Regions from separate parts of the Kaistia nematophila genome, predicted to be linked through region 3. Evidence: predicted binding sites of a transcription regulator. Region 3 holds the regulator's gene; each other region holds the start of a gene.
What was found. Region 3 encodes LexA, which represses DNA repair genes until DNA is damaged. Its sites were predicted from a motif close to TGTTCNNNNTGTGTTCNG; they were not measured.

Region 1 (5,038 bases), on a different contig from region 3:
CATCGGTGAAGGCGTGTCCCGGCGCCGAGAGCACCTTGAGTGGCCCGCGCCGTTCGTCGCCCATGAAGCCTGTCAGGAACGCCTCCGTCGCCGCCCGGCCTGCCGGGTCGGAGAGGTCGGCGGCAAATGGCGCTCCATGCCCGTCGATCGACCACACATGCGTCGCCGGATCGAAGCGGGTCTCAAGCCCCGCCAGCCGTGCATTCTTCATGAGGCAGAGGAACTTGGCCTTGGGCTGATAGCTCGGTGCGGCCGGATCGAAGCCGGATGGTCCGTTCTCGATGGCATAGATGCGGTCGGCGTCGAAGCGGCGATGCGGATGAAGCGCCGTGCCGCCAAGCGCCTCGGCGGAGAATCCCTTGACCGGATAGCGATAGAGCGAGGCGATCGACGCCATGGATGTTCCCTCGCCGTCGTCTCGCCGCGCCACCCCGGCCGGCGCCGCCCTCGGCGTTCCCGGCTATTGAGCGGCGAAACCGGCCGCTTGTCCAGCGTCCCGGCCGGCGGCCCGGGCGAGCGCCCGCCACGGCTCGATCGACCAGTGCGGACCGGCCTGGCCGGAAGGCGACGTCAGCACATGCAACCGCGTCAACCCGATCGGCGACGCCTGCTCGCCATAGGGAAGGTGAGCGGTCGGGAGGCCGAGGAACAGGCTCGCCGCACGCTTGCTGGTGAAGGCGAAATGGCGCGGCTGGAACCGCTCGATCTTGTCGCGCAGCGCCGCCGCATCGACCCTCTCGAGGTCGATCTCGGTATCCTGGCCGACATGCTCCTTGGCGACGTCGGTCAGGCCGATGCCGAAGGCCAGCACGTCCTGAAAATCGGCCGGCGAGATCCGGCGCGGCGTCAGCCCGACGGCGTGAAGCGTCGGCCAGAACTTGTTGCCCGGATTGGCGTAATAGGCGCCCACTCGCGCCGACCAGGCGCCGGCGCCGGTGCCGCAGAAGACGATATCCAGCCCGGGCGCCAGTACATCCGGCAAGATCGGCATCGATCGGTTCCCTTTCACGCACGGGCGGCGGACGGTGAATGCACCCGGCCGGCAAAAACCATCTGTCGCTCGCCGGCCAGACCTGCCACTCTCCCGCCGGGCCGCCGGCCCGCGCGACCATACGGGAAGAGAGACGGATGAGTACGATAAACTACCTGACGCAAATCGAATTCGGAGCCGGCGTCGTTTCGGAGCTGCCTGGCGCCCTCGCCGCGCTCGGCGTAACAAAGCCGCTCGTCGTCAGCGATCGCGGATTGCAGGCCTCCGGACTGCTCGGCCGCGTCACCGCCCTCCTTCCCGCCGGCGCACCGGTCTTCCTGGACATACCGACCAACCCGACAGAGGCCGCCGTGCTCGCGGCGCTGGAAGCCTACAAGGCCGAGGGCTGCGACGGTGTCGTCGCCGTCGGCGGCGGCTCGCCGATCGACCTCGCCAAGGGAGTCGCGCTGCTTGCGACGCATGAAGGCCCGCTCGAACCCTACGCCGCCATCCTCGGCGGCATCGCCCGCATCAGCGCCAAGGTCGCGCCGATCATCGCCGTGCCGACCACGGCCGGCACAGGCGCCGAGGTCGGCCGCGCCGCGCTGCTGACGCTGAACGACGGCCGCAAGCTCGGCTTCATCAGCCCGCACCTGATTCCGAAGCGCGCGATCTGCGATCCCGAACTGACCCTGGGCCTGCCGCGCGGGCTCACCGCCGCGACCGGGCTCGATGGCCTGTCGCATTGCATCGAGACCTTCCTGTCGCCGCGCGTGAACCCCGTCGCCGACGCGATCGGCCTCGATGGCGCGCGCCGGATCTGGGACCATCTCGAACGCGCCTTCAACGACGGCAGCGACCTCGAAGCGCGCAGCGAGATGATGATGGGCGCGCTGCAGGGCGGCCTCGCCTTCCAGAAGGGCCTCGGCGCCGTGCATGCGTTGAGCCACGCGCTCGGCGGCCTCAAGAGCCCGAGCCTGCACCACGGCACGCTCAACGCCATCCTGATGCCGTCGATCCTGCGCTTCAACCGCGAGACGGTGCCGGCCAAGATCGATCGCCTGGCCGCCGCGATGGGACTGCCCGCATCGGCCGATCTCGCCGACGAGCTCGATGCTCTGAACCGCCGTCTCGGCATCCCGGCCGGCCTGAAGACGCTCGGCGTCACCGACGAGGTGTTGCCGTGGGTGGTGGAGCGGGCGCTCGCCGACCATTCCTACGCCACCAACCCGCGCGCCGCGACGGCAGAGGAATTCCGCGCCATCCTCGACGGCGTGATGGTCTGATCGGCGCCATCCCGGCGCCAAAAACAGAAGACCCGGGAAGCGGCCGCTTCCCGGGTCTTTCCATTTCTCATCCAAGACGATCTGGGTTCTTCACCTCTCGCTGAGGGAGAGGTCGGCTCGAAGAGCCGGGTGAGGGTTTACGACCTCACCGGATGGTTCCCTGCGCCCTCACCCGCCGGCCTTCGGCCGTCGACCTCTCCCCACGGGAGAGGTGAAGTGCGCCGGACGATCCAAAATCCTAGAACGGGATGTCGTCGTCGAGGTCGGCCGCGTAGGAGGACGAAGCGGCCGGCTGGCGCGACATGCCGCCGCCGCGCGGCGCTTCCAGCGGGCTCGAACGGCCGAAATCGCCGCCGCCCTGGTAGTCCGACTGCTCGCTACCACCGGCGCGACCGTCGAGCAGGGTCAGCTCACCACGGAAACGCTGCAGCACGACTTCGGTCGTGAACTTCTCGGCGCCCGACTGGTCGGTCCACTTGCGGGTCTGCAGCTGGCCCTCGACATAAACCTTCGAGCCCTTCTTCAGATACTGCTCGGCGACCTTGGCGAGGTTCTCGTTGAAGATCACCACGCGGTGCCACTCGGTCTTTTCCTTGCGCTCGCCGCTCTGCTTGTCGCGCCAGGTCTCCGACGTGGCGATGTTCAGATTGACGACCGACTCGCCTGAATTCATGCGCCGCACTTCCGGGTCGCGCCCGAGATTGCCGACGAGAATGACCTTGTTGACGCTTCCGGCCATGGTCTGTTCCTTCTTGCCTCTTTGCTGGCCCCAAACTATCCCGAAATGACACGGCCCGCGCGCGACAATCAGGCCTTGTCCACCAGAACAATCCAGCCGGGGCCATCCGGATCCCCGGCGTTCTCTTTTTGTTCTAGACAATTCCGGCCGAACTGGCAAGATCCCGTCAGGTGAATCAGCCGAAGACCGCGACAATCCCAGCCTGCTCCTTGTATGGAGAGGCCGATAGCCTAAATTTGGGCCTTGGTGTCTCCGGACGCCAGCCCCTTCCATTTGGACAGACGACACATGGCTCAGCATGATGACGCGCGGCTTTCCGGCGCGACCGCCGGCAAGTTCATTTCGGTGCGGGGCGCGCGCGAGCATAATCTGAAGAATATCGATATCGACATCCCGCGCGACAAGCTCGTGGTGCTGACCGGCCTGTCCGGCTCGGGCAAGTCGTCGCTCGCCTTCGACACCATCTATGCCGAGGGACAGCGCCGCTATGTCGAGAGCCTGTCCGCCTATGCGCGCCAGTTCCTGGAGATGATGCAGAAGCCGGACGTCGACCAGATCGACGGCCTGTCGCCCGCCATCTCGATCGAGCAGAAGACGACCTCGAAGAACCCGCGCTCGACGGTCGGCACCGTCACCGAGATCTACGACTACATGCGCCTGCTGTTCGCGCGCGTCGGTGTCCCCTATTCGCCGGCGACGGGCCTGCCGATCGAGAGCCAGACGGTGAGCCAGATGGTCGACCGCGTCATGGCGCTGCCGGAGGGCACCCGGCTCTATCTGCTGGCGCCGATGATCCGCGGCCGCAAGGGCGAGTACAAGAAGGAGCTGGCCGAGCTCCAGAAGAAGGGCTTCCAGCGCATCAAGCTCGACGGCGTCTTCTTCGAGATCTCGGAAGCCCCCGTTCTCGACAAGAAGCTGAAGCACGACATCGACGTGGTGATCGATCGCATCGTCGTCCGCGGCGACATCACCTCGCGTCTTGCCGACAGTTTCCAGACAGCGCTCGAACTCGCGGATGGCATCGCCGTCGCCGAATTCGCCGACGAAAAGGACGAGAAGGGCAACGAGCGGCGGATCCTGTTCTCGGAGAAGTTCGCCTGCCCCGTCTCCGGCTTCACCATCGCCGAGATCGAGCCGCGCCTGTTCTCGTTCAACAACCCGTTCGGCGCCTGCCCGGAATGCGACGGCCTCGGCTCGGAAAAGAAGATCGACCCGGATCTGGTCGTGCCGGACGGCTCCGTCTCGCTCAAGCAGGGCGCGGTGGCGCCCTGGGCCAAGTCGTCCTCGCCCTATTACGCGCAGACGCTGGAAGCGATCGCCCGCCACTACGACTTCTCGATGAACGAGCCCTGGGACAAGATCCCGGAGGCGGCGCAGAACGCCATCCTGTTCGGCACCGGCAAGGGCGAGATCGAGTTCGTCTACAATGACGGCACCCGCTCCTATCGCACGCAGAAGAGCTTCGAGGGCGTCGTCACCAATCTGGAGCGGCGCTGGCGCGAGACGGAATCGAACTGGGCCCGCGAGGAAATCGAGCGCTACCAGGCCTCGACGCCGTGCAAGGCCTGCGGCGGCGCACGCCTGAAGCCGGAAGCGCTGGCGGTCAAGATCGCCGGCAACCACATCGCCCAGGTCTCGCAGATGTCGATCCGCAACGCGGCGACGTGGTTCGAGGGCCTGCCGGCCCAGTTGAACGAGAAGCAGAACGAAATCGCCGTCCGCATCCTGAAGGAGATCCGCGAGCGGCTTTCCTTCCTGGTCGATGTCGGCCTCGACTACCTGATGCTGTCACGCAATTCCGGCACGCTTTCGGGCGGCGAGAGCCAGCGCATCCGCCTCGCCTCGCAGATCGGCTCCGGCCTGACCGGCGTGCTCTACGTGCTGGACGAGCCGTCGATCGGCCTGCATCAGCGCGACAATGAGCGGCTGCTGGAGACGCTGCGCCACTTGCGCGACATCGGCAACACCGTCCTCGTCGTCGAGCATGACGAGGACGCGATCATGACCGCCGACTATGTCGTCGACGTCGGGCCGGAAGCGGGC
Region 2 (5,038 bases), on a different contig from region 3:
GGCTTGCGGCGATTGCCGGCCGCATAGACGTAGTCCCGGAGCTTCGTGGCGACCTCGGGCGCGAAGATGTCGCCGGCCTCCTCGAAGGCGCCGAAGCCGTCGGCATCCAGCACTTCCGACCAGAGATAGGAGTAGTAGGCCGAGGAATAGCCGTCGCCGGCGAAGACATGCTGGAAGTGCGGCGAGCGGTGCCGCATCACCATCGCCTGCGGCATGCCGATCTCGTCCAGAACCTTCTGCTCGAAGGCGGAGGCGTCGAGACCTTCCGTATCGTCGAGCAGGTGCAGTTCGAGATCGACCAGCGCCGACGAGACATATTCGACCGTAGCGAAGCCTTGGTTGAAGGTGCGGCTCGCCATCAGCCGCTCGATCAGGGCCTTCGGCATCGGCTCGCCGGTCTTGTAATGCAGCGCGAAGCGCTCCAGCACGTCCGGCTGCTCGAACCAGTGCTCGTAGAGCTGCGACGGGAACTCGACGAAGTCGCGCGCGACATTGGTGCCGGCGATGCGCGGATAGGTGACGTCGGAGAGCAGCCCGTGCAGGCCGTGGCCGAATTCGTGGAACAGGGTGCGGGCGTCGTCGAAGGATAGCAGCGTCGGCTGGCCCGCGGCCGCCTTGGCGAAGTTCATCACGTTGACGATGATCGGGCGGATGTCGCCGGCGAGCTTCTCCTGACCGCGATAGTCGCTCATCCAGGCGCCCGAGCGCTTCGAGGAACGGGCGAAATAATCGCCGAGGAACAGGCCGACCGGGTTGCCGTCGCGGTCCTTCACCTCGAAGACGCGAACGTCCGGGTGATAGACGGGGACGTCGAAGCGCTCGGTGAAGGTGACGCCGAACAGCCGCGTCGCGGTGTCGAAGGCGGCCTCGATGATTTTGTCGAGCTGCAGGTAAGGCTTCAGCTGGCTCTCGTCGAGATCGAACTCGGCCTTGCGGCGCTTCTCCGAATAGTAGCGCCAGTCCCAGGCGGCGATGTCGAAATTGCCGCCTTCGGATTGCGCCAGCGCCTGCAGCGCCTGGCGCTCGGCGACGGCCTGGGCGCGCGCCGGCTTCCAGACGGACCGGAGCAGGCCCATAGCCGCTTCCGGCGTCTTCGCCATGGAATCGTCGAGGCGGAAATGCGCGAAGCTCGGGAAGCCCAGCAGCTTCGCCCGCTCGGCGCGCAGCTGCACGGTTTCGGCGATGATGGCGCGGTTGTCGGTCTTGCCGGCCTCGCCGCGCGCGATCCAGGCGGCGAACGCCTTCTCGCGCAGGTCGCGTCGGGCGGAAAACTGCAGGAACGGCTCGATCGACGAGCGAGACAGCGTGATGACATGCTTGCCGTCGAGGCCGCGATCCCTGGCCGCCTGGGCTGCCGCATCGCGCAGGAAGTCGGGCAGGCCGGCAAGGTCGGCCTCGCCCTCGAGCGTCAGGCTCCAGCTCTTCTCGTCGGCGAGAACGTTCTGGCCGAAATTGGTGCCGAGCGTCGCGAGCCGCTCGGCGATGGCGCCGAGGCGCGTCTTGGCTTCCGGCGATAGGCCCGCGCCGGCGCGCACGAAGCTGGTGTGATAGCGCTCCAGCACGCGCGCCTGCTCGGCGTCGAGGCCGGCATCGCCTGCCTTGAACAGCGTGTCGATGCGGTCGAACAGCCTGGCGTTCTGGTAGATGCCGTTGCTGTGGCGCGCCAGCACTGGGGCGAGATCGAGCTCGATCGTTTCGAGTTCGTCATTGGTGTGCGCGCCGGTCAGGTTGAAGAAGACGTTGGCGACCCGGTCGAGCGAGCGGCCGGCCCGCTCCATCGCCGCGATCGTGTTGTCGAAGGTCGGGGCCTCGGCATTGTCGGCGATATCAGCGATTTCGGCTTCGTGTTCGGCGATCGCCGCCTGGAAGGCGGGGGTGTAGTGGGCGGGTTCGATGGCGGCGAAGGGCGGGACGTCGAACGGCGTGTTCCAGGGCGCGAGAAGCGGATTTTCAGCGGTCATGCGGGCCTCGGTCAGAATGAGCTGGTCCAGACATGGAGGGTTTGCCGGCATGGTTCAAGCTTAATGCCGGCCGCATTCCTCTCTATAGGAGGGTGATCAACCTCTGTCCGATTCGAGTTCCGCCATGACTGCCTCCGATTTGCCCCGCCCTCGCATGCTCGTCATTGGCGACGTGATGACCGACGTCATCGTGCGTCCGGACGGGCCGCTGGTCGTCGGATCGGACCGGCGCGCCAAGATCGGCCTCTATCCGGGCGGTTCCGGCTGCAATCAGGCCGCCTGGCTGGCGCATTTCGGCATTCCGGTGGCGTTCGCCGGCCGGGTCGGCCGCCGCGATCTGGCCGAACAGGAGCAGGCGCTGCGGGACGCCGGCGTCGTGCCGGTGCTCGCGGCCGACGACGAGCGCACCACCGGCATGCTGATCGCCATCCTCTCGGACAATGCCGAGCGCAGCTTCCTGACCGACCGCGGCGCCAATGACGGTCTTTGCGCCGATGACCTGCCGTTCTCGATGTTGAACCAGCTCGATCTCGTGCATGTCTCGGGCTATGCGCTGTTCACGCCCGGCCCCCGCGCCGCCGTCATGGCGCTGATGGCGGTGGCGCGGGCCCGCGGCATTACCGTCACCGTCGACCCGGCCTCGGTCGGCTTCCTGGAGGAAGTCGGCCCGTCGAATTTCCTTGGCTGGACCAGCGACGCCTCGATCATTTTCCCGAATGCCGAGGAGGCCGCCTGCCTGACCGGCAGCCGCGACGCCGCCGAGCAGATCCGTTTTCTCACCGCCCGCTACGAGCTGGCCGTGATCAAGCGCGGCGCCGAGGGCGCCGAGGCGGCCAGCCGGTCGGTTCGCCTGAAGGCGGCGGCGCCCAGGGTCGAGGTCACCGATACCACGGGCGCCGGCGATGCGTTCCTCGCCGGCTTCCTGGCGGCTCGCCTGGCCGGCAAGGCGATCGATGTCTGCCTGCATCGCGGCGTCGAGGCGGGCGCGCAGGCGACGACCGTCCTCGGCGGCCGTCCCACAGCCGGCGACCCGCTGCCGCGCGTCTGGGGCGAGGTGTAGGGGCTCGGGGATTCGACGAGGTAGAGGCGGCACCTCACCTCTCCCACAGGGAGAGGTCGAAGCGAAGCTCCGGGTGAGGGGATGCGATGTCACAGGTTGGGCCTTAACCCCTCACCCGCCGCACTGCGTGCGTCGACCTCTCCCCATGGGAGAGGTGGCGCCCGCTCGCGTTGACCTAGCTCTCTACAAAACTCGTCGCGCCGTCGGCGAGTGCGACCTCGATCACCTGCAGGCCCCTTTCCGTCAGGCGGGAAGGAAAGCGCTCGGGCAGCCGCGCCTCGTGCGGCGGGACGACCCGGCCGTGATCGCCGCCAGCCGCCTCAACGATGGCGTCGAGCGCGAACACCATGTTGGTCTGGCTGCCGATGCCCATGCCGACCGGCCGGTAGAACGGGTCGGCCGGTTCGCCGCCATCGAGGTTCTCCATCCGGTAGACGAGGTCGCCGGTGACGACGAAGCTGTCTTCGCTTTCGCGCCGGCCGTCATTGCGGATGACGACGAATTGCGAGCCCGGCGTATGCGTGTCGGCGGCGATGCGAAGATCGATCCCGGGGAAGACGTCCTCCCTGTCGCCGTTCACCGAGACGAGGCGGCCGTCGCGCGCCAGCTCGACGCAGCGCAGGATGTCGCCGGGATCGGTGGTGCGCATCAGCCAGCGGAAGCGCCGGTCGAGCGACATCGCCCAGATCCAGCGTGATAGCTCGGCTTCCTGGATGTGGAATTTTGCGTTCGGGAACAGGGCGAGGCCGCCCATATGGTCGAAATGGGCGTGGGTGATGATGACGTGGTCGATGTCCTCGGGCGTCATGCCGACTTCCGCCAGCACGTCGCGCGGCGCGGCGAAATTCACGACGCCGGAGCGGTCGGCGAGGAACTTGCCGTAAGCCGCGTCGTCATGACCGCAATCGATCAGGATCGTGTGCTCGTCGCTCTTCAGCAGCGTGTAGGCATAGGGAAGCTTGCAGGTGCCCTTGTTGTGATCGCCATAGACCAGCGCGCTCAGCGGCATCTCCGGAATATAGGCGTATTCCAGCACCCAGATCGAATAGATGGACATGGGCCCTCCCGGCCGCGCTAACTCTTTGTTGTGTCGCGTTTTCTTTACGCGAGCCAGAATCCACTTCGATCGAAAACGCTCTAGGCTGTTGCGAGGCCCGGCGCATGCATGGCGCAGCAGGCGCCGGAGAGATCGATCAGGTCGAAGCCGGGCAGCGCGCGCGATGCCGCGCCGAGCTCGGTCCAGGAAGCGTTGAGCCGCCGCATCGGCTCCGTGAGGCCGTCGCCGTCGAGCGGCGCGGCGTCGACAAGCGCGAGCGCTTCCGTCAATCGCGTGACGGCGGCGGCGAGGTGGTCATGGTGATGGCGGGTTCGGGCGGAGCATGGCGCGAGGCGAAGCGTGGCCTCGCGAGCGCTATCCAGCAGGTCCGCCGCGACGGCGAGCATGGGATGATGCGGCCCGGCCGAACGGGCGCCGCTGGCGGCAAGCAGCAGCAGGCCGCCAAGCTGCGCCGTGACGGCGCGCAGATCCTCGAAGCAGGCGCCCGCCGCCTCGATATAGCGGAGCGTTCCGTCGTCGGGCCCGTTCGGGACGTCGCAGCGAAACGTTTCGGACTCCAGTTGGTTGGCCATGGCCCCTCCTGCCGGACCGATGGCTCCCCCCACGGCCGGTGGCGCAGCATGGTCGATCGCGGGCCCGGGCTCAAGAGCGGTCGGCGGGCCCCTCCGCCGCGCCAGGCGAAGCGGAGGGGCAGCCAGCTTGAGGCCTATTCGCCGTAAGGCACCCAGATGTTCTTGACCTGGGTGGCGCGACGCAGGAATTCGCGGCCCTGCGCCGAGTTTTCGGTCCAGCGGCGCGGAATGCCCTGGTTGGCCCAGACCGGCTTCAGATTGCCGCTGGAAGCCTTCTCCACCAGCGCACTGCCGGCCTTCGAACCGAAGTACCAGAGCGCTGCGACATCGTCGTGCTCGGCCAGCGTCTTGGCGAGGACGTCGCGTTCGCCGGTGACGATGTTGACCA
Region 3 (5,038 bases):
GCTGCCCGTCCTCTTCGGCATCGGCGCCCTCATCTATTTCGCGCTGCCGTCCGAGCCGTCCTTCGCCGCGCTGGCGGGCCTCGCCGTCCTGCTCTGGGCCCTCGCGGTCTGGCGGCGGCAGAGCGCCGGCGCGGTCCGCCTGCTCATCGTGCTGGCGATGGCCGCGAGCGGCACGGCCGCGATGAAGCTCCGCACCGACAATCTGGCGACGCGGGTGCTCGAGCGGCAGGTGACGGGGACGGTCACGGGCTGGGTCGAGGACCGCAAGGCGCGGCGTGGCGGATACCGATTGACGCTGCGGGTCGCGAGCCTGGACGCAAGGCGCGTCACGACCGTGCCGCAGCGGGTCACCGTCACCGTGCGCGGCAAGACGGCGCCCAATGTCGGCGACGGCGTCTCCGTTCTGGCGCGGCTTCGGCCGGCTTCGGGGCCAGTGCTGCCGGGCGGCTATGATTTCGCCCGCGATTCCTATTTCCGCGGCATCGGCGCGACGGGCTTCGCCTATGGCGCGGCCAGGCCGGCCGACATCGGCCCAGCGCCGCTGTCGATCCGCCTGCGCCAGCCGCTGGAGGCCGTCCGCGAGGCGATCCGCGCCCGCATCGTCGCCGGCCTCGACGGCGAGAGCCGCTACATCGCCTCGGCGCTCATCATCGGCGACGCCGGCGGGCTGGCCGAGAAGACCGAGGACGACCTTCGCCTCTCCGGCCTCGCGCATGTGCTCTCGGTCTCCGGCCTGCACATGGTGCTGGTGACCGGCGTCGTGTTCTGGAGCGTGAGGGCCGGGCTGGCGCTGATCCCGTCGCTGGCGCTCCGGCGGCCCATCAAGAAGTGGGCGGCGATCGCGGCGCTGCTGGTCAGCGGCTTCTACCTGCTGATTTCCGGCCTCGACGTCGCCGCGCAGCGCTCCTTCATCATGACCTCGATCGTCTTCCTCGCCGTCCTGCTCGACCGGCGCGCGATCTCGATGCGCAATGTCGCGCTCGCCGGACTGCTGGTGCTCGCGATCACGCCGGAGAGCATCCTTTCCGCCAGCTTCCAGATGTCGTTCGCCGCCACGGTGGCGCTCGTCGCCGGCTTCGAGATCCTGGCCGACCGTCGCAGGCGCCGCGCCGAACCCGGCCTCGTTGGGAACCGCAGCGGGGCGGCGGCCGTCCCCCGGCGATTCGCCCTGTTCGTCGGCGGCATGGCGGTGACGTCGCTGCTCGGCGGCCTCGGCACCACGCCCTTCGCGCTCTATCACTTCCAGCGCATGGCGCCGCTGTCGATCCTCGCCAATGTCGCCGCGATGCCGCTGACCGACTTTCTCGTCATGCCCTTCGCGCTGCTCTCCGTGCTCGCCATGCCCTTCGGGCTCGAGGCTTTGCCGCTCTGGGTGATGGATTGGGGCATCGGCGGCATGCTCGGCGTCTCGGCGACGGTCAGCCTCTGGTCCGGTCAATCCGGCGGCGCGGCCATGCCGGGCGCCGCCGCGCTGCTCCTCTTCGTCGCCGGCTTCGTCTGGCTGGCGCTCTGGCACGAGCGCTGGCGGCTATTTGGCCTCCTGCCGATGTTGCTCGGCACCGCACTCGCCTTGATGCCGGCGCGGCCCGGCATCCTCGTCGCCGCGGATGGAAAGCAGCTGGCGATCCGTGGCGAGGATGGCGCCTATCGCATCGTCGCGGGCGATCCGGACCGCTTCATCAGCGAGATATGGCTGCGTTCGGACGGTGACGGCCGCGACGCCAGGGAGGCGGGCGTGGTTCAGGCGGGCGGCTGCGATGCGTCGGGCTGCGTGGGAATGTTGCCCGACGGCCGGCAGGTGGCGCTGGCGCTCGACCGATCGGCCTTCGAGGAGGATTGCCGGCGCGCCTCGCTGGTGGTGACACCTCTCGCCGCGCCCGAAAACTGCGCCCGCCATGCCGCCGTCATAGACCGCCATGTGCTGGCGCGCTCAGGCTCGATCGCACTGTCGTTCGCGGAGAAGGAGGAATCCCCGGGCCCGGCGCCGCAAGCCACGGTGCCCAATGCGCCGAAGCCAGATTCCTCGAAACTGGATGCTCAGAAGCCGTCAATTCCTGGCGCCGATGATGAGTTCGTCGGGCTCGCATCGGGACGCGGCTCGTCACGCTACGACATCGTCGAGCGAAATGCCGACGACGAGGACGTGCTCGCGCCAGAACCACCGGCCGAGGCCCCGGAAACCACAGCCGCAGCCGCGCCGCGCCCAGCCGTCGCTTTCGAGATCCGCGCCGCCTACCCGCCGGTGCGGCGTCCCTGGATGCCGGCCTATCAAGCGGAGCCGGCGGATCAGTAGGTGCGCAACAGGCCGACCAGCTTGCCCTGGATACGGACGCGGTCCGGTCCGAAGATGCGGGTTTCATAGGCCGGATTGGCGGCCTCCAACGCGATCGAAGCGCCCTTGCGGCGGAGCCGCTTCAGTGTCGCTTCCTCCTCGTCGACCAGCGCCACGACGATGTCGCCGGAATCGGCATTGTCGCTCTTGCGGATCAGCACCGTGTCGCCGTCGAGGATGCCGGCCTCGATCATCGAATCGCCACGCACCTCGAGGGCGAAATGCTCGCCGCCGCGCAGCATGTCGGGCGGCACGGCGATCACATGGCTCTGGGTCTGGATGGCCGAGATCGGCACGCCGGCGGCGATCCGGCCCATGACCGGGATGATCACCGGCTCGCCGGCCTCGTGCACGTCCTCCACCGGACGGGACTTGCCCAGGCTGCCCTCGATCACGCTGGGCGAGAAGGCCTGCTTTTTCGGCCGCGCCATCGCCGGCGTCATCGTCTCCGGCAGGCGGACGACCTCCAGCGCGCGGGCCCGGTTGGGCAGGCGGCGAATGAAGCCGCGCTCTTCCAGCGCCTTGATGAGGCGGTGGATGCCGGATTTGGAGCGCAGGTCCAGCGCGTCCTTCATTTCGTCGAAGGAGGGAGGGACGCCCGCTTCCTTGAGGCGCTCCTGGATGAACATGAGGAGTTCATACTGCTTCCGGGTGAGCATCTCGTTCTCGCGCTGCCAATCTTGCCAGGGATGACGACAGAATCGCCAAGGTACAAAACACGAACAGGATAGCTGTTCCCCATGTGTTCTGCAAGGCGATGGCTTGCGATGCGCGGCCGGGTTCGCGCGGGACGCGCGACTAGGGTGGCCCACGCGGTTGGGCACGGCGTGGCGGGGCGTCGTCGTCTGCTGTCGACCCCGGCGTGGGAGGTGGCCGCAGGCGTATCCTATTCGCCGATTGGATGTTTCCGGAGCGAGCCGAGATCCTGCATCCATAGGCCGCCATCGTCGACATGGGCGGGGTGGTAGAGGCGGTTGCGCGGGATCGTCTCGAAGGCGGCGTCCCGTTCCTCGGCCAGGTAGTCATAGCCGATCGGCTGGTCGGCGCGGTTCGGATCGAGGAAATTATAGAGGTCGCGCCGCGCCAGACGGCGTGCGGGGGCAATCATCTTGAGATGATACAGGTCAAGGTCGCAATGCCTTGTCTGGAAGCCGCCGTCCCTGGGAAACCAGAGGTCGTGCAGCCCCGTGTCCGTGCGCTCGGCCGGGTCGAACATCGTGAACAGGCAATAGCGGATCTTCTTCCCCCAGATGCCGTCGATGCGATAGGTCGTCGGCGTGTACATTTCCCGGAAGCGAAAACCCCAGGCGACGCGACCGGACTCGGCCATCAGTCGTCTGATCCGGGAGCGCACGCCGGCTTCGAAGCGCTCGTCCGGGTCAACGGCGAGGATCCAGTCCGCGCCGGCCTTTCGTGCCTCCTGAAGCAGGATGCGGCGACGGCCCGCCTCGGAACTGAACACGCCCGTGGCGGCGCGATCGTCGAACGCCACCCAGCCATCGACGATCGGCTCGATATTGGCGAGCAGGTTCGGTACGAGGTGCGCGTCGAAGCGGTAGCTGAAGACGGCGAACACCTGCGGACGACGGCGCCGCAGGGTGAGCCAGGGATGGCGCGGCGGCTGCGTCAGTCGCTTAAGGGTTATCATGCAGGGATTCCCGGCAATCGGTGGCGCGCCCTGTGCCGAGGTCGGAGGGCAGGAGACCCGAAAGCAGGGCCCCGGTGGCCCTGGCCAGGAGCGCCGCTCTGAGGATCGGCATGGCTTCAAGCACGGTCGCGAGTTCGTCTGCCTCGAGCCCCTGGCGCGCGAATTCGAGCGCAAGCGACGGCTGACGCAGGATTTCTTTCGCGATCTTGATCCGGCGGGCTCCGAAGACCTGCTGGCGCTCCTTGCCGTAGCGGACGCCGCGGCAGAACTGGTCGCGCAGGAGGGACAGAAGGCGCGTCTCGTTCAGATGCTCGGTCTGGATGCGCCCATCCCACACGGGCCTTAGGGGCGCGGGCAACCGTTCAAGGAACTCGGTGTCTTCGCCGCTTCTCAGGGTTTCATCGAACAGGCCGAACTCGTCGAACAGCGAGCGCTCATAAGAAGCGCCGAACCGGATCGTCTTCTCGGCCGGGAGCCGAGGCAGCCGGCGCATGAACATGCCGAGATGGGCGGCGCTGGCGACCCGGCTTTGCGGGGCGCTGTTGACGATGGCGCTGGCCACCGTCCGCGCGCCGGCCCCATGCGCCGCGAGCCGGTGCTGGATCCAGCCGGGACGGGCCCGGCAGTCGGCCGCGAGGAACGCCACGTAGCGCGCGCTGGTTTCGGCTATGCCCCGGTTGCGGGCGCCACCGGCGAACAGGCGCTCCCGATAGTCGAGGCACGGAACCTCGATGCCTTCGGCGCGCAGCACGTTGCGGACGGAGCCGCCACCGGAATTCACGACGACGATCCCCGTGGGTTCGCCCTGTTCCAGCAGCGATCTGACAGCCCCGATCACGTTCGACTGCGCCCTGTAGCTGAGCACGATCGTCGCGATGTCATTCGCCTTCAAGGATATCTCCCCGGATTGTCCCGGGAGCTGGCGCCTGCGCCCACCCTTCCTCGCCACTGCCCCCGCCGTCCATATCCATTCCAGGATGGCACCGGCCGAGCATAGCAGCCGGGGCCGGCCGGAATGGAGTGACCAACGTCACACCCGCGCAGCGCGGGCGCGGAAC

Region 1: a site for LexA is predicted at 3,114-3,131, ahead of uvrA (excinuclease ABC subunit UvrA). Genes of this name have one in related genera too.
Region 2: a site for LexA is predicted at 2,066-2,083, ahead of OSH07_RS02215 (carbohydrate kinase family protein). Genes of this name have one in related genera too.

The regions. Positions count from the first base shown of each region.
Region 1 covers NZ_JAPKNK010000002.1:428,101-433,138, forward strand. The annotation lists gene OSH07_RS06315 (MOSC domain-containing protein) at 1-397, opposite strand, end outside; gene OSH07_RS06320 (mismatch-specific DNA-glycosylase) at 461-991, opposite strand; gene OSH07_RS06325 (iron-containing alcohol dehydrogenase) at 1,129-2,256, shown strand; gene OSH07_RS06330 (single-stranded DNA-binding protein) at 2,495-2,995, opposite strand; gene uvrA (excinuclease ABC subunit UvrA) at 3,284-5,038, shown strand, end outside.
Region 2 covers NZ_JAPKNK010000001.1:467,769-472,806, forward strand. The annotation lists gene OSH07_RS02210 (M3 family metallopeptidase) at 1-1,961, opposite strand, end outside; gene OSH07_RS02215 (carbohydrate kinase family protein) at 2,086-3,021, shown strand; gene OSH07_RS02220 (N-acyl homoserine lactonase family protein) at 3,197-4,078, opposite strand; gene OSH07_RS02225 (hypothetical protein) at 4,159-4,650, opposite strand; gene OSH07_RS02230 (aldehyde dehydrogenase family protein) at 4,785-5,038, opposite strand, start outside.
Region 3 covers NZ_JAPKNK010000008.1:157,133-162,170, forward strand. The annotation lists gene OSH07_RS18160 (ComEC/Rec2 family competence protein) at 1-2,293, shown strand, start outside; gene lexA (transcriptional repressor LexA) at 2,287-2,991, opposite strand; gene OSH07_RS18170 (glycosyltransferase family protein) at 3,219-3,980, opposite strand; gene OSH07_RS18175 (glycosyltransferase family 2 protein) at 3,967-4,872, opposite strand.